2 regions of the Pseudomonas sp. FP2335 genome follow, and region 1 is predicted to be linked to the other one. Evidence: predicted binding sites of a transcription regulator. Region 1 holds the regulator's gene; the other holds the start of a gene.
The links. Region 1 encodes sigma-54, which starts transcription at its own class of promoters, with help from an activator protein. Its sites were predicted from a motif close to ANTGGCATNNANNTTGCTNT; they were not measured.
Positions count from the first base shown of each region.

Region 2: the regulator sigma-54 is predicted to act here: its motif matches at 1,968-1,987, upstream of PSH81_RS19130 (flagellar hook-length control protein FliK).

Region 1 is NZ_CP117437.1:1,049,358-1,052,564, forward strand. It holds gene rapZ (RNase adapter RapZ) at 1-376, opposite strand, end outside; gene ptsN (PTS IIA-like nitrogen regulatory protein PtsN) at 379-843, opposite strand; gene hpf (ribosome hibernation-promoting factor, HPF/YfiA family) at 856-1,161, opposite strand; gene PSH81_RS04510 (RNA polymerase factor sigma-54) at 1,237-2,730, opposite strand; gene lptB (LPS export ABC transporter ATP-binding protein) at 2,915-3,207, opposite strand, start outside.
Region 2 is NZ_CP117437.1:4,270,944-4,274,150, forward strand. It holds gene fliL (flagellar basal body-associated protein FliL) at 1-360, opposite strand, end outside; gene PSH81_RS19130 (flagellar hook-length control protein FliK) at 581-1,918, opposite strand; gene PSH81_RS19135 (Hpt domain-containing protein) at 2,061-2,408, opposite strand; gene PSH81_RS19140 (fused response regulator/phosphatase) at 2,439-3,207, opposite strand, start outside.

The DNA of each region.
Region 1 (3,207 bases):
TGGTTTCGTCCTCGATGGCTTCTGCCAGGGAGCGATGGGGGCTGCTGAGGGGGTGGCGTCGACGGGTTTCAGAGAAGCGCTTTAGCAGGGTCTCTTCGTCGGCGTCCAGGTACAGCACATCGCAATGAATGTGCTTGGCGCGAACTTCCTCGAGCAGTTGCGGGAACCGCTCAAGGTGGCTGGGCAGGTTGCGGGCATCGATCGATACGGCCACCAGCGGTTGCGCCAGCTCGGTGTGGATCAACGCGCGTTCCGCGAGCTCTGGCAGCAGGCCGGCGGGCAGGTTGTCGATGCAGTAGAAGCCACTGTCCTCAAGTACGTTGAGGGCGGTGCTTTTACCCGAGCCGGAACGGCCGCTGACGATGATCAAACGCATGATTACTGCCCGTTCTGTTCATCCAGGACTACCTGATACAGCGCCTCATTGCTACTGGCACTGCGCAGTTTGTCGCGTACTTCCTTGCGGTCGAGCATGCTGGCGATCTGCCGGAGCAGTTCCAGGTGCGCATCGGTGGCGGCTTGCGGGACCAGCAGAACAAACAGCAGGTCGACCGGGGCGCCGTCGATGGCGTCGAAATCGATGGGAGCGTCCAGGTGCAGCAGGGCGCTGACAGGTGCCTCACAACTTTTGAGGCGGCAGTGGGGAATGGCGATGCCGTTGCCAAAACCGGTGGAGCCGAGTTTTTCACGGGCAATCAGAGCCTCGTAGACATCTTGCATCTCCAGGTCAGGCACTTCGCGGCTGATCAGGTTGGCAATTTGCTCAAGGGCTTTCTTTTTACTGCCACCCGGCGCGTTCACGAGGGAACGGCCGGGGGTCAGGATGGTTTCAAGTCGAATCATGGGTGGGGAGTGTTAGCGGCCTGTGCCCTGGAGGAGGCTCTGCTGCTTTTCCTTATGCTTTTTGATTTGGCGATCCAGCTTGTCGGTCAGGTCGTCAATGGCGGCATACATATCTGAATGCTCGGCATTAGCGACTACTTCCCCGCCGGGTATACGCAAGGTGGCTTCGATTTTCTGCTTCAGCTTTTCGACAGTCATGATGACTTGCACGTTGGTGATCTTGTCGAAATGCCCCTCAATTCTTTTGAGTTTTTCGCCGATATAGGCGCGCAGCGGTTCGGTCACTTCCAGTTGGTGTCCACTGATGTTGACTTGCATACAGCTTCTCCTTCGTTGCCAGTGCATAAAGCGGTGGGCAGGAATACCCACCACTGGAACGCTATGGCCCGCCCGTCACATCAAACGCTTACGCTCGCTGGAAGGCGCGATCCCGAGGGACTCGCGGTACTTGGCGACGGTTCGACGGGCGACCTGAATGCCTTGTGCCTCCAGTAAACCAGCGATCTTACTGTCACTCAATGGCTTTTTCTGATTTTCCGCGGCAACCAGTTTTTTGATGATCGCGCGGATCGCCGTGGACGAGCATTCGCCGCCTTCGGAGGTGCTGACGTGGCTGGAGAAAAAGTATTTCAGCTCATAAATACCCCGTGGGGTATGCATGAATTTCTGCGTGGTCACCCGTGAAATCGTCGATTCGTGCATGCCGACTGCTTCGGCGATGTCATGCAGCACCAACGGTTTCATCGCTTCGTCGCCGTATTCCAGGAAGCCGCGCTGGTGCTCGACGATCTGGGTGGCGACTTTCATCAGGGTTTCGTTGCGGCTTTGCAGGCTCTTGATGAACCAGCGGGCCTCCTGCAACTGGTTGCGCATGAAGGTGTTGTCGGCGCTGGTATCGGCGCGGCGTACAAAGCCGGCGTATTGCGGGTTGACCCGCAGGCGTGGCACCGACTCCTGGTTCAACTCCACCAGCCAGCGTTCGTTGTCCTTGCGCACGATGACGTCAGGCACCACGTATTCGGCTTCGCTGGACTCGATCTGCGAGCCCGGGCGCGGATTGAGGCTCTGTACCAGCTCGATCACCTGGCGCAGGTCGTCTTCCTTGAGTTTCATGCGGCGCATCAACTGGCTGTAGTCGCGGCTACCCAGCAAGTCGATGTAGTCGGTCACCAAGCGCTGGGCTTCAACGAGCCAAGGCGTCTTGGCAGGCAGTTGGCGCAATTGCAGCAACAGGCATTCGCTGAGGGTGCGGGCGCCGATGCCGGCGGGTTCGAACTGTTGGATGCGGTGCAGGACGGCTTCGATCTCGTCCAGTTCGATGTCCAGTTCCGGGTCGAACGCTTCGAGGATCTCCTCAAGCGTCTCGTCCAGGTAGCCCTGGTTGTTGATGCAGTCGATCAGGGTCACAGCGATCAGGCGATCGGTGTCCGACATCGGCGCGAGGTTCAATTGCCACAACAGATGGCTCTGCAGGCTTTCACCGGCGGACGTGCGGGTGGTGAAGTCCCACTCATCATCATCGTTGCTGGGCAGGCTGCTGGCGCTGGTCTGGTAGACGTCTTCCCAGGCGGTATCCACGGGAAGTTCGTTAGGAATGCGTTCGTTCCATTCACCTTCTTCCAGGTTATCCACCGTTGGGGCGGTTTCCTGATAGGAAGGTTCCTGCACGTCGGAATTGGGTTTTTGCTCGATGTTGTCGGCCAGCGGGTCTGCGTTATCGAAGTCGTCGCCTTCTTCCTGGCGTTCGAGCATCGGGTTGGACTCCAGGGCCTCCTGGATTTCCTGTTGCAGGTCCAGGGTCGACAATTGGAGCAGGCGGATGGCCTGTTGCAGCTGCGGTGTCATCGTCAGCTGCTGGCCCATTCTCAGGACTAGCGATGGTTTCATGGCAGGGGCTTAACACCTTATTCGCCGGCGCAATGCGCCATCCACGACAGGGCGCGTGAGCGCCAAACATAAGCAAATTATATGCCTGATGTCGGGGGCTTTGCCTAGAGCACGGTAACAATAAAAATCCGGAGGTTTTCATTGACTCCCGCGCATCTTGGCAGCGGCCGTGACACCACGGTGTTTACAGGCGGAACTCGTGACCCAGGTAGACTTCCTTCACCAATTCGTTGGCCAGGATCGTGGCGGCGTCGCCTTCGGCAATCAGCTGGCCATCGTTGACGATATATGCGGTTTCGCAGATGTCGAGGGTTTCACGCACGTTGTGGTCGGTGATCAATACACCGATGCCCTTGGCTTTCAGGTGGTGGATGATTTGTTTGATGTCGCCGACCGAGATCGGGTCGACGCCGGCAAACGGTTCGTCCAGCAGGATGAATTTCGGCGCAGTGGCCAGGGCGCGGGCGATTTCCACAC
Region 2 (3,207 bases), 2.8 Mb from region 1:
CTGCCCGGAGAACAGCATCACCAGGTTGTTGCGGATCACCGGCATGTGCACCTTGAGGGCTTCCAGGTCAGCCTGGTTGCGCGCGAGCAAGGTGATGCTCACTTGCAGGTAGCGCTGGCGGCCGTTCTGATTGAAGTTGGCGACAAAGGCCGGGAGCATCGGCTCGAAGATTGCCGGTTGCTTGACGTTGCTGGCGGTTTCGGCCGCAGGCGCCGGTTTGCTCGCGCTGCTGTGCATGATGTACCAAGTGCCACCCACCGAGGCGCCAATGGCCAGGATCAGGCCCACGACAATCATCAGGATAAGCTTGAGCTTGCCTTTGCCTGCGGGTGGTTTTGCTGCGTCGTCGCTCTTCGCCATGCCAATAATCCGTCACTATTCGGGGATTCATAGATCTACGGAAAGGCAAGAGCAAGTGTTATGCCAGAGTTGTCTGGTAATTGGGCAGAGCCAGCACCACCAATCAAATGTGGGAGCGGGCTTGCTCGCGAATGCGGTGTGTCAGTGACAGATGTATTGACTGACACACCGCATTCGCGAGCAAGCCCGCTCCCACATTTTGTCCCGCGACAGGTTCAGGTCAGGCGTAGTAGTCGACGGCGCTGGAGCCGATGACGTTGGAGATCACAGGCGTCACTGCTTCAGCCACTTCGGCATGGGCAGTGCTGTCGCCACTGTCACCACGTCCGCTGCTACTGATGCCCCGTGCCTGATTCTGCTGTTGCTGCTGCTCCTGGCCACGGGACTGGTCCGACACGTTCACATCCACCTGCCCCATGCCCTGCTGGGCAAACATCTCACGCAAGCGCCCGGATTGGCTTTCCAGCGCCTCGCGCACCACCGCATGGCCGCTCATGAAGCTGACCTGGGCTTGCTGGTCCGCCGTCATATTGACTTTGATGTCCAGGCGCCCGAGTTCGGCCGGTTGCAGTTGGATCTCCGCCGACTTGAGGTTGGCGCTGGACAGGTACATCACGCGGTTGACCACTTCCTCGGTCCAGCCGCTTTGGTGCATGGCCAGCGGTGCGTTGGTCACCGGCGGCAGGGCGTTTGCGGTTTTCGGCGTGGCGGCCTGGGTCAAGGCAGCCAGACGATTGGCGAAGTCATCGACGCGGGTGTCGCTGCTGGCGCCCTTGAGGTCTTTGAGGCCGTCTTCGATCAGCCCGCCGAAGGCTTTGTCACCACCCTGGTCAGTGCTGTCCTTGGCGGCTTGCTGGTCGACCATACTGGCCAGGCCGGCACTGAAATTCTGGGCGGCGGTCGGCTGGTCCAGGTCCGGCGGCGGTGCGCTTTTCTGGGGGGCCAGGCTACTGGCCGAGACGTGACCGCCCTGCTCCATCGCCAGGCGCACGGCCGGCATTGCGTCGAGAGGGTCGCTGGCGGGGTCGAACGCTGGTGCCTTGACCTCATCGGTCACGGCAAGCGGTGCTGCGGCCACGGGCTGAGCCTTTTCATCAACCACAGGCGCGACGGTTGCCGGAGCCACCGGCACTGGCACGGCGACTGGCGTGACCGTCGCCACCAACGCCGGGTCTACGACCGGGTCAACCACCGGCTGTTGCACCAGGCTTGGGTCGGCGGGCTTGTCGTCATCACTCTTGCTGGCGCTGTCATCAGCCTTGGCCGGCGGGTTGGCAGGCAAAGGATTGCCGCTATCGGCAACTGCCGGTGTGCTGGCGGCAGGCTTGTCGCCGCCGGCCGCAGGCTTGGCGCTGCTGTCGGCAGGCTTGTCACGGCTGGTTTTCGACGGGGTATCGTCGGCCTTTGCCACAGGTTTGGAACCCTGATTGGCGAACACCTGAGCAAAGCCGGCGCCCTTGTCACGCGGCTCCGCAGCCGCTGCCGGCGGGTTGGCGGCAGGCGCTTGAGGCTTGGCCGCAGGGGCAGCCTGAAGAAGCGAATTAGGGGCGACTGGCATAGGTAAAGGTCTCCACTGCATGAGGGTCGGGGATGCAGTATCTGGAGGTAGAGCAAGAGTCGGGCCAGGTTGCCGAGCGCAGCTGAAAAATGTGGGAGAGGGCCCGTTCCCACATTTGGATCTTCAAATCTCTATCAGCACATCAGAGCTGGAAGCGCTGGCGCTCCGATTCGTACAGCGGCCGCACCAAGGCAAACTCATGATCAATCTGATCCACCAGAACCCCCAGGTCAGCGCCAGGCGCTTGCGCAGACTCAGCCTCCAGCCGCTGGCACAACTGCGCCAGCCGCACCGCACCGAGGTTGCCGCTGCTGCCCTTGAAGCTATGGGCGATACGCCCCAGCGCCTTGGCGTCATCGCGCGCCTTGCGCAAGGCTTCGACGCGTTTTTGCGAATCATCGAGGAAGGTATCCAACAGCCTGGGGTACTCGCCCTCCATGACTTCCTGCAAACCCGACAGCACGTCGGGGTCCAGATGAATCTCAGCCACTTGTTCGCTCCTTGATCAAGAATCGGCGGATTATGCCTGAGCCGGCCATGAAAACTCCACGCAGACACTGCGCCCACCATCGGACCAGCGCACATCGCCGCTCAATTGACGGACCAGATTCAAGCCGCGACCGGACAGCCGATCAACGTCCAGGGGCCGCGCCAACACTTGATCCACGTCAAACCCGGCGCCGCTGTCTTCGATACGCAAGGACAGCTGCCCGCCGCCCAGCGTCGGCAACACCTGCACATGCACGCGCACATAGCCACTACTGAGCTGCGCCAGCCGCTCGTTGCGCTGGCGGTAGTAGTCGGCAAAACCGTGCACGTCGCGCTTGAGCCGCGAGTCCAGGCCCAGCACGCCATGCTCCAGGGCGTTGGAATACAACTCGGCCATCACGCTGTACAGCGCCCCGCTCTGCTCGCGCAGGCCATGGACCTCCAGCAGCAACTGCAACAGGTAGGGCAAGGGGTTGTAACGCTTGAGGGTTTCGGCGCGGAACTCGAAACTCACCGACCAATCCAGCGGGCACGACTGGCCGCTATCGGTATACAGCGGCCCCGTCGCACGCAGGGATGGCCCATCTTGCAGGGTGATTTCCACCATGCTCACATCGTCGCGCGCCTCACCGCGAAACGCGGCCAAGGCCTGCTCGATCTCTTCAAACAGCCGGTCGGGCTCGCGATTGGCGGCGAATACCTGATGTAAACGTTCGACGCCAAACAGCTGATCAGCGGTATCAGCCGTGTCGAGTACGCCGTCGGAGAGCAAAAACACCCGGTCACCCAGGGCCATCGGC